2 regions of the Rhodococcus jostii RHA1 genome follow, and region 2 is predicted to be linked to the other one. Evidence: riboswitches for the same ligand, from Rfam matches in the RefSeq annotation. Region 2 holds a riboswitch; the other holds the start of a gene.
The links. A riboswitch is a leader RNA that binds a small molecule or an ion and turns the genes downstream of it on or off. The one in region 2 is predicted to bind cyclic di-AMP.
Positions count from the first base shown of each region.

Region 1: it holds a riboswitch for cyclic di-AMP, as region 2 does, so the genes downstream of both, RHA1_RS24255 (transglycosylase family protein) here and RHA1_RS44465 (NlpC/P60 family protein) in region 2, are expected to answer to the same signal.

Region 1 covers NC_008268.1:5,238,376-5,243,867, forward strand. The annotation lists gene RHA1_RS24245 (helicase-associated domain-containing protein) at 1-2,196, opposite strand, end outside; gene RHA1_RS24250 (hypothetical protein) at 2,257-2,445, shown strand; gene RHA1_RS24255 (transglycosylase family protein) at 2,512-3,093, opposite strand; cyclic di-AMP (ydaO/yuaA leader) riboswitch at 3,102-3,315, opposite strand; gene RHA1_RS24260 (YccF domain-containing protein) at 3,550-3,927, opposite strand; gene RHA1_RS24265 (hypothetical protein) at 3,958-4,197, opposite strand; gene RHA1_RS24270 (cold-shock protein) at 4,351-4,761, shown strand; gene RHA1_RS24275 (DUF2771 domain-containing protein) at 4,822-5,307, opposite strand; gene RHA1_RS24280 (MFS transporter) at 5,314-5,492, opposite strand, start outside.
Region 2 covers NC_008268.1:1,195,838-1,201,329, forward strand. The annotation lists gene RHA1_RS05415 (glycosyltransferase family 4 protein) at 1-98, opposite strand, end outside; gene RHA1_RS05420 (hypothetical protein) at 142-1,503, opposite strand; gene RHA1_RS05425 (C40 family peptidase) at 1,553-2,605, opposite strand; gene RHA1_RS44465 (NlpC/P60 family protein) at 2,985-3,530, opposite strand; cyclic di-AMP (ydaO/yuaA leader) riboswitch at 3,545-3,709, opposite strand; gene RHA1_RS05435 (DEDD exonuclease domain-containing protein) at 4,176-5,492, shown strand, end outside.

The sequences.
Region 1 (5,492 bases), 4.0 Mb from region 2:
CGCCACGCCCTGCGCGTCGACATAACCGATGGTCACGCTGGTGCGTTCCCGCGCCGCCGCGTTGAGCAGGGCGATGGTCGCGGCGCTGCTGGCCCGCGACCCGTCGGAGCGGATGCTGCCGGATCCCCGGGCCGACGCGGCCAGGTCGCCCGCGCGGAGGGTCCGGACGACCGCGTCGAGTTGGGCGTCCGTGGCGACGGCCGGGGTGCGGCCGGCGGGAGCCTTGCGCCGGGTCACGACCCGGGCGCCGCGGGGACGCAGGTCGACCAGGGCTCCGGACGAGTCCTCGCCTGCGGGCGCGAAACCGGCCGCCCGCAGTTCGCCCAGAACTTCCCGCAGCGGTGCCTGCGACACCGCAACCGTCGGAGCCAACGCGCGCAGGGCCAAAGTTGCAGCCACCGGCGACGCCAGGACCTCCGCGAGCAGGGTGGGGTCCTCGCAGCGGACGAACGACGCCGCGACCCCCGCCCGGAGCCGCCCGTGCCGCCTCGCGACGTCGTCGATCAGATACGACAGCGACTGCGGGACGGGTGTGCGCGACCGGGTCGCGAAGAGGCTGTGCAGTTCGGCCGCCGTCATCCCGACGTCGAGGGCACGCCGGACGCTGTCCTCGCTGATCCGGTACATCGACGCCGCACCGGCGGACTCGATGTCCGCGACCAGGGTGATCTGCTCCAGCAGGTCCGGAGTCAGCGGGCCGGGGGCGACGACGGTGAGGTCGGCCTGGACGAGGACGTGGTCGACGGGTTCGGGCAGCGACGCGTGCATCTCGGCCTCGGCGTCGCCGCCGTGGAGCAGTGCGCGTCCGGGTGAGCTGAGCGCTCCGCGGGCGACGAGTCCGAGCGTCGCGGCCTCGTCGAGGGTGCGTTCGACCGCGTGGACCCGCAACCGGGCACCCCAGCGGGGGCGGCGCCACGCCAGCAGTCGGCTGACCTCCGCCGGATCCGCCGAGTGGCCGCTGCCCAGTTCCGCCAGCAGTCCCAGGATCGCCTGCCGGTCGCGCGGCGCGGACGGCGCGCGCACCTCCTCGGACAGCGCGGCGACCGGTTTGTCGTTGGCATCGCGCATGCCGATGAACCACGCCATGCGCGGAAGTTCCAGCCACGCGGCGGCCAGAGCGTGCCACCGCCGGGCGACCGGCGCGGTGAGCCAGTTGTCGACCGCGGTGGTCGGGGCCCAGTAGTTCTCCCCGCTGTCGGACGTCGGCGCCGGATCCGGGGTGCCGCTCGCGATCAGTCCCGCAGCGGAGAGCAGTTCGACGAGCAGGCTCAGCCGGTTCTCGTCGATGCCGGACGTCTTGGCGATCCGGCGCAGTTCGCGGACACCGAGCCCACCTGCCCGCAGGGCGGGCGCCGGGATCTCGCCGAGAGCCTTGACGACGTCCTCGCAGTGGCGAACCAGTTCCAGCGCCTCACCTGCCGCGGCGGCGTTGATGTCGGTCGGCTTGTGCTTGCGGCCCGTGACGGTGGGAGCGGCCAGCGACGTGGGGTCGAAGACGGCCTCCCCGCGCAGGACCTGCCGCACCTGATAGGGCAGTTCGACGGTTTCGTCGTCGATCCACCGCAGCAGCCCGGCGGCGAGGAGTCGCTGCACGGGACGGTCGGGGGGTGTTCCCGGGGCCGCGTCCCGGGTGCGTCCGATCGAACTCGACTTCGACAGGGTCTCCAGGATGTCCCGCTCGACGCTCTGCAGTCCGGCCAGCGCGGCCGTGATGCCGGGTTCGTCCAGCGTCTCGTCGGGTTCGGCGCTGCGTCCGACCCGCCACGGGATGGTGGCCACGACAGCGGGAACGATGCGCAGCGACGTCTTGTCCCCCCAGACGATCCCCACGGACCGCAGGCCGTCCAGCGTGGCGTCGACGGTCTTCTTCGTCGCCCGCGACCCCACTGCGTCCTGCAGCGTGGCCCGCGGCACGGCGACCTCGTCGGCCCGTTCGAGCGCCAGGAGTTCGAGGATGCCGAAGTCCAGCGACGTCAGGTTGTCGGCCGCGCGGGCCACCGATGCCCGCTGTTCGGCGCGGCCGGCGAGGACGACGATCGTGGCAGGCGGTGGAACCGCCAGGTCGGGGCGCTTGCGGAGCAGATCCGTCAGTTCGGCGTCGCTGCGCGCGGCCAGCCAGTCCGCGAGGGTCGCGGCTCCGCGCGGGGAGGCAGCGGTGCCGTTGGTGCTCGCGGTGGCGTCGTCGGTGTCGGTCATCGACTATCAGATTAGAGACCTGGGCTGTACGTCGCCGAATGCTCCTGTCAAAATGGCACCGTGGCTAACAATTCGAAGAAGCAGTACGTGGATCCAGGGTGGCCCGAAACCGCCGATGGAGATAGCGCCGTGACCGAACTGTCGTCGAGCCGTGCGGGCGGATTGTCCCCGTTCGGCGAGGACACCGAGTTCCCGCTGCCGGCGGACTCGCTGCCGTACGCGCATCCGCACACCGTGATCAACCGCTGACCCGACGACACAAGAGGGGCCCTGCACCGGATCGGTGCAGGGCCCTCTTCTGTGAGTCGCGGGGGATTACTGCGGGAGCAGTCCCTTGTTCGCGTCGATGAGCTGCAGGATCTGGGGATCGATCGCGATGCCCTGAGCCTTGACGGCCTCGATCGCGTTGTCGACGGCACCGGCGTACTGCGACGTGCCGTTGGTGCTGGGGACGCCGCCCGTGAGGTCGGGGAGTGCCGGCGCCGCGGGGGCCTCGGGCACGGTTGCGGGGGCGGTGCGCTGGGTGGGTGCGCTGCTCAGGCCGAGGCTCGAGGAGCAGGACGGCCATGCGCCCCAGCCCTGGGAGTCGAGGACCTTCTCGGCGACGACGATCTGCTCTTCACGCGAGGCCTGGTTGGCGGTGGCCGCGTACTGGGTTCCACCGTGTGCGTTCCAGGTGCTCGGGGAGAACTGGAGTCCGCCCTGGAAGCCGTTTCCGGTGTTGATTCCCCAGTTTCCGCCGGACTCGCACTGCGCGAGGCGGTCCCAGTCGGAGTCGGGTGCCGCGTTCGCGGTGCCCGAGAAGGCTGCTCCGGCGACGCCCATGATGGCGCCGGTGACGGCGACCTTGGCGACGGTGCGGCCGGTGTTGGTGGGCTTGCGATGGCGTCCGCTCATAGTGGTCGAGATCCTCTCCACACGCGCCTGCGAGGTCAGCTGTCGGGTTCGGGCTGAGAGGTCGCCCGGCCTCGCCTCTCCTGGCTGGAGAGGGTCTGGCTTCACCCCAAGATCCGAGTGTGCGAAGCACATTCGGGCCGGTGTCCGTCTGAGAACTTGCGTTCCCTGGAGGACTTTGGGTCCCCCGTCCTCGTCCCTGGAATGCTTCGTCGGGACTCCGGTACCCGCGGGACGAGGTTTGGCGCGGCGGGCCGGATGTGACCGATGTTTCCTCGGCCGGTGACGACGGTAACGGGCCGAGGCCGCAGTGTCACCATTTGATAACGCGGAGTGTCTTCGCCTGTTGCGGGGCCTCATTGGGCGCGCAGGGACTCTTCCCAGCTAGTGGCGACGAGACGTGCGTATCGCCGAGCCGTTGCCCTTCCGTTACCGGGCCGTTATGTGAGGAAGCTCACATCACTGGGGAGCGTCGACGATGTCCTTGCCGAGGGGCATGAGCGAGATGGGGATCATCTTGAGATTTGCGACCGCGAGCGGAATCCCGATGATCGTGATCGCCATGGCGATTGCCGTCACGACGTGCCCGATCGCGAGCCACAGACCGGCGATGACGAACCAGATGACGTTGCCGATCAGCGAGGCGACACCGGCCGTCGGCTTGTCGATGACGGTCTTCCCGAACGGCCACAGCGCGTAGACGCCGACCCGGAACGACGCGATGCCGAACGGGATCGTGATGATCAGGATGCAGCACAGGATTCCGGCGACGAAGTACCCCAGCGCCAGCCACAGACCGCCGAAGATCAGCCAGATGATGTTGAGCAGAATTCTCATGATCGTCCCATCGGTCGGTGGTCGGGTGTGTCAGCGCGAGCGTCTGCCCTGTCTGAGCGCCGCGACGATTCCGAGGAGGAAGCCGATCGGGCACGCGAGGGCGATGAGATAGAGAACGAGGCCCGGTTCGGAATCGGAGAGCACCGGGGTCAGGAAGATCGCCACGATCGCGACGAAGCCGATCGCGAAGAGGGCGAGTGCGACGCGCAGGAGTCCGTCGCTCCTCCGGGGTGTGTGAGGAGTGCTCGGAGGAGTCGGTTCGTGGGCCACACCAGCAACGATAGTGCCTGGAAACCCGGATGTCGGAGGGGGTCTCTGCAAGGTAGACTGTGGGCACTGCGCGTCCCGCACCAGAGGTGGGGCGCGCTGTTTTGCATACCAAGTGCAACCAACTGCACTCCAAGTGATGAGCGGGTGAACGCGGTGCCGACCGGCAAGGTGAAGTGGTACGACGTCGAAAAGGGCTTCGGCTTTCTGTCGCAGGAGGAGGGGGAGGACGTCTACGTGCGTTCGTCCGCTCTTCCCGAGGGCGTCGAGGGCCTCAAGGCCGGCCAGCGCGTCGAGTTCGGCATGGCCGCCGGTCGACGCGGCCCCCAGGCTCTGAGCCTGAAGGTGCTCGACCCGGCGCCGTCGCTGCGTCAAAACGCCGCGCGCAAGGAGCCGTCCGCCAAGAAGCACACGCCGGACGAACTCCACGGCATGGTCGAGGACATGATCACGCTGCTCGAGGCGAAGGTCCAGCCCGATCTGCGCAAGGGCAAGTACCCCGACCGCAAGACCGCCCAGCGCATCTCCGAGGTGGTCCGCGCCGTCGCGCGCGAGCTCGACAGCTGATTCGACGGACAACGAAAAGGCCCCTGCGCTCCGGCGCAGGGGCCTTCTTCGTGTGTCGTGCTAGGCGGTCTTGATCGACCAGGCTGCCCGGGCCTTCGTGAGCCCCTGCTCGTCGATGACGGCGGACGGCAGCTGGATCTCGACGCCTGCCAGCTGCAGGTCTTCCGAGGAGGGCACGGTCACGGCGCGGGTCTCACCGGCGCGGTGGGCCTGTTCCTGGACGACGACCTGTCCCGATGCGTCCTGGTAGACGACGAGCATGCGCCACGGCGCGTCGACGATCTCCTGCGGCAGCGACAGCTGCAGCGAGGAGCCGGGGGGCACGTCGAGCTCGGCGAGGTCACCGGTTGTGCAGTCCTCGAGATACAGGTTGCAGTACGCCAGCGGGGGGATCTGCTCGGCCCGGTTGTGGGCGAAGGCCGTGATCTCGGGCAGGCGGGGCGAGGAGTTGCGGACCAGTGCGTACAGGACTCCGACGAAGGCCACCAGGACCACCATCAGCCCCACTGCAATCAGTGCCAGGATCTTCTTGGTTCGCGCCTGCATTCTCACTTACGTCACATTTCCTGTCGATCGGTCGGCCCGGTGGGTCGAGTGGGGCTCGGTCACTTCTTGTTCGGCCAGGTCGGGACGTTTTCCGCCGAGCCCGGGCAGGAGGGTGCTCCCGCGGTAGGTGAGGACGGTCTGGACGAGCCCGATGGTCATGACGGCAGAGACCACGGAGAACCCGA
Region 2 (5,492 bases):
TCGTCGGCGGGCAGGTGCTTGGCGAAGGTGTGCAGGTACGACTGAATTCCACCGGGTCGCGGCGGAAAATCGTTCGTCACCAACAGGGTTCGGCGCATGTGATCACCGTAGGCGGTGGACCGTGCGTAGGCCGACGCAGGGTCACCCCAGGTGAGCGCCCACCCAGTCGGTCCAGCGGCCGCGGAATTGATCGGCGTCGACGCCGAGGACGTCGGACAGCCGTCCGTCGACCGCCTCCGGGTCTCCCTCCCCCACGGCCAGCGTCCGGTACAGCTCCGTGAGCCTCGATTCGCCGTACTGCTCCGCGACGAAGGCGTTGATCGACCACGCCGTCTCGTAGGCGACCGAGCCGCGTTCGCCGTATCCGGAGAAGTCGGTGTCCTCGGGGAACTCGGTCGGCGGACCCTCGGCGCCCACCTGCGCGGTCAGCGCCGGCGCGATCTGCCGTTCGGCTTCGCCGGTACCCCGGTATGCCGCGTACTCCGCGTAGCCCTCCAGCACCCACATCGGTGAGCGGTCCACCGTCTCGGCGCGCGCCGCCACGTGGATCAGCTCGTGCCGCAGGATCGCCCGCCGGGTGACCTCGGTCAGCCGGTCCGCGGATGCGGGGCTGAACACGATCCGCTGTCCGGTGACCGTGGCGGCATCGGGGTCGACGGCGTCCGAGATGGCGACGGCGGCGATGTCGCGTCCGTCGTGATTCGGGCCGACGAGCGCCGTGAACTCGTCCTGCGATCCCGCGACCCACACGAGCGCGCGGCCCGCCCAGTTCGAACCCCACAGCTGAGTGGCGTTGACGACGGCGGCGGGAAGTTCGTCCGCCAGCCGGTCGACCATGGTGGCGTTCTCGGGATGTCCGAGCACCACCGACGTCCGCCCGTCACCGGTGTCGACGCGGCGCGACACGACGGGTCCGAAATCCCACGGTCCACGCCAGGTCCGCCGGTCGCCGTCCACGGTGGCGCTGTCGCTGACCAGTGCCCAGCGCTCGCCGCGCCGGGCGACGACGAGAGCCACCGGCTTTCGGGTGGGACTCTCGTCCGCGATCGCGTAGCGGAGCTGCACGGCGGGGGCCCACACCTCGTCGGCCCCGAGCGCGTCGACGAGACTCGACGGCACCGCCGTCTCGGCGCCCTCGGCGATCTCGTAGCCCCAGTCCGAGAATTCCACCCCGGCAACGTTGCCCGCCCGCCGCGTCTCGGCGGCCAGGAATCCCGGTGCCGCCGCCTGATCCATCAGACCGGACAGCCGGGCCGCGTCGTTCGTCCGCACGGCCGACGCCCACGTGTCGAGGAGCGTCTGGACGGCTGCCGCACGCGCCTCGGCGTCGGCTTGCGCGGTGCCGACGGCCCCGTCGGCGTCCCGCTCGGTCCGGGAGAACCCCGTCAGTGCGAGTACGACGACGACGGCGAGGACGAGTCCGGCCAGTGCGGCCAGCTCCCACGGGCGCGCCTGACGGCGCGAGGTCGGATCCGTTGCGGGAGACGGGTCTGAAGCGGGCACGCCGGTGAGTGTATGAGCACACCCGGCCGCCGCTGTCGGACGGTCGCCGTCAGTAGCGGCGCGCCCCGTAGAAGGGGAACTTCGCCATCGACTCGATCTTCACCGGAACACCGAACGTCGAGGCGTGGAGAATGTTGCCGTTGCCGGCATAGAGGCCGACGTGGGACGCGTCGTTGTAGAAGAGGACGACGTCGCCGGGCTGCAGGGCGTCGCGGGACACCGGGGTGCCGCCGCTGGCCTGCGCCTGACTGGACCTGGGCAGCGTCTTGCCGATCTGCTTGTACGCCCACACGACGAGTCCCGAGCAGTCGAATTCGTCCGGACCGGTGGCGCCCCACACGTAGGGGTCGCCGATACGGGTCATGCCTGCCTGCAGCGCGCTCGTGCCCGAGCCAGGGGTGAGATGCGCGAGGATCGTGTTCGGGTCGAAGCCGGGCGGGAACGGCGTCCCCGCCAGCTGGTCGCGTTCGGCGCCGGTGAGATCTCCGAATGCCTTGATCACGTCGGCGATCTGCGCCTGCAGGTCGCTCTGCTTGCGTTGTAGATCGTCGCTCACCGCTTTCGCTTGCTCGGTCGCGGAGCGTGCGGCATCCGCGGACTTCTTCGACGCCTCGGCGGCCTTCGTGGCTTCCGATGTGGCGGACTGGAACTGCGCGACCTGATTGCGGGTGTCGTTGGAGATGGCGTCCAGAGCGGACATCTGGTCCAGGAGCTGCTGCGGCGAATCGCTCACCATTACGGCGAAGAGGCGATTGGTCCGTGCGCCCTGGTAGTTGGCGGTGGCGAGCTTGTTCACGACGGGCTGGAAGACGGCGACGCGCGCGTTGGCGGCGTCGAGCACACCCTGGTCCGCCGCGAGCTCGGCGTCGGCGTCGCGTTGCGCCGACTGCTTGGCCTCGAGATCGATCTGCGCGTTGTGGAGTGCCTCCGACGTCTGCTCGGACTGCCGGGACAGGTCACCGAGCTTTGTCAGCGCGTCGGTCGGGTTGGTGGTGACCGGGTCTGCACCCGCCTGGATCGCGGGCAGCGACACGAGCGCCACCGACAGCACGCCGGCGGTCAGCACGCTGCCCAGGGAGCGCTTCATCTTGTGTGAGGCCACGGAAATGCAGTTCTCCGATCGTCGCTCTCCACCAGCCGGGTCGGGTGTCCGATGCGCGGCTCAGGGATTTCCTCGGCCGATGCGACCGTGGAGTGCCGAAGAGGTGGTGACCCGCGTTGCCGCCCGGTTGGCGCGACAAGACTTCGCAAGGTCTCGGATAGGTTACGGAATGGCATACGTTTGTGTCCACCTGTGTCACGAACGGGGTGGCGGGGACCACCCGACGGGTGAACGACACGCTGTCTGCCTGGGGCGCAACGACATCGAGGGTGGGTTCGAATCGTGATTCGAACCACCCTCGGTGGTCGTGCGAGATCCTACGAAGCTACCCCGTGCATCCCCGCGCTCGACTCGGTGGATGCCTCGCGTCGCGTGTGGATCAGTAGCGGCGTGCGCCGTCGAAAGGCATGGACGCGATGGGCGCCAGCTTGACGGGCTGCCCCTCGGTGGAGGCGTGGATCACGTTGCCGTTGCCGGCGTAGATGCCCGAGTGCGATCCGCCGTAGAAGGAGACCACGTCGCCGGGGCGGAGATCGGACTGCGACACGGGAGTGCCTGCCGCCGCCTGCGCGTAGCTGGTGCGCGGCAGGTTCAGTCCGGCCTGCTTGAACGCCCACTGCACCAGACCGGAGCAGTCGAACGAGTTGGGGCCGGCGGCGCCGTAGACGTACGGCGAGCCGAGCTTGGTCTGTGCGGCCTGAACGGCCTTGTCACCTGCGGTGCTGGCCGGCGCCGGGGGCGCAGGCAGGTTCGGGACACCGGGGATCTGCGGGATGACGACACCCGGGATCTCGAAGGTTCCGACTCCGGGGATGGTGACGGGATCTGCGGCCGCGGGGGCCGCGGTAGCGGTGAGCGCTCCGACTGCGAGCGCGCCGGCGACGACTGCCCGTCGCACATTCCGCTTGGAAACTTGTGACGCCACGAAAGGGGTACTCCGTTTCTTCCATTCATCCGCCGACCGAGTTAGCTGACGGGTTCGGGCTGGGAAGATCAGCCCTACCCACCGGTGCGTGAGGACGTCCCGGCGGGATTCACCCCAGTAGAAACTTGGGTTCCCGGTACGGCCACTCTCGCGAGAGACCGATTAGGCGGTGACTAGCGATGCTGCCCCGGTGTTGGGGCTGCGAGACTCCGCTAGGTCTCAGGAAGGTTACGAAATGGAATACCCCGATGTCGACCGGGACACGCGGAAAGTGTCCGTTTGGGCCGATTTGGGCTTCGCGGGCGCGCGATACCCACATTCGGTAACGACTGGATAACAGGCGGTTGGTTTCCGATCCCTTTTCGATAGCGGGAGTGGGCATTTTCGCGGAGCCTGACGACTCCCCGATGTCTTCTCGACCAGTGTTCCTGCTGTTCAGCGGGGTGCCGCGGACCGCACCCGCCGCACGCGCCGGACCTGCCGGCACCGGTCCCCGCCCCGTCCGGACCCCTCCTTCGCGGTCGCGCGCCCGACCCTCGCACCGCCCGCGACCGTCGCCCGAGGCGGGCAGTGTGATCCTCGTCTCTCCGGGCTCTTCGGGCTCGCCGGGCGGTTCTGTCGGTGCCCGTCCATACGCTCTGAGCCGTGAGCGTCCCCGGTGTACCCGAACAGCTGAGATTCGACGAGCTCGACACCCCACTGCGGGACACCACGTTCGTGGTGGTCGATCTCGAGACCACCGGAGCGCGGCCGGGCGAGGACGCCATCACCGAGATCGGCGCCGTGAAGATCCGCGGTGGCGAGGTGATCGCCGAAATGGCCACCCTCGTCGACCCGGGGCGGTCCATTCCCCCGCACATCGTGGAGATCACCGGCATCACCACCGCCATGGTGATCGACGCCCCGCGGATCGAGCGAGTGCTGCCGGCGTTCCTCGAGTTCGCACGCGGGGCGGTGCTCGTCGCGCACAACGCCCCGTTCGACACAGGCTTCCTCAAGGCCGCCGCGTCCGCGACCGACACCCCCTGGCCCAAGTTCACCGTGCTCTGCACCGTCAAACTGGCCCGGCGCGTCCTCAGCCGCGACGAAGCGCCGTCGGTCAAGCTGTCGTCGCTGGCCCGGCTGTTCGACGTCGGGACCACTCCGACCCACCGCGCACTCGACGACGCCCGTGCCACCGTCGACGTCCTGCACGCCCTCATCGCGAGGGTCGGCAATCAGGGAGTGCACAGTCTCACCGAGCTCGTCGACTACCTTCCCGACGTCTCCTCGCACCAGCGGGCGAAACGCTCGCTCGCCGGCCATCTCCCCCATGCCCCCGGCGTCTACCTCTTCCGCGGACCGTCCGACGAGGTCCTGTACGTCGGCACAGCCACCGATCTGCGCCGGCGGGTGCGCAACTACTTCACCGGCTCCGAGACGCGCGGCCGGATGAAGGAGATGGTGGCGCTGACCACCCGGATCGACCACGTCGAGTGCGCGCACGCACTCGAGGCCGGTGTGCGCGAGCTCCGGCTGCTGGCAGCGCACACGCCTCCGTACAACCGGAGATCCAAGTACCCGAAACGCGGCTGGTGGATCACGCTCACCGTGGAGGCCTTCCCCCGGTTGTCGGTGGTGCGTACCCCGACCGCCGACTCGCTCGGTCCGTTCCGGTCGCGCTCGACCGCCGTCGACCTCGCCGACGTCCTCGCCGAGTACTGCATTCTCCGCACCTGCACGAGCCGCATCCCGAAGGGAAGGGAGCACGGTCCGCAGTGCCCACCCCGCGAGCTCGCAGGCTGCCCGGCGTCCGTCCACGACCGCGCCACGGAGGACGCCTACCGTCCCGGACCGGAACTCTTCCGGCAGTTCCTGCGCGGCCTGGACGACGCGCCGCTGCACCGCATGCGCGCACAGGTGGAGGAGCTGGCCGCAGGCGAGTTGTTCGAGAACGCCGCACGCCTGCGTGATCGCACCGCC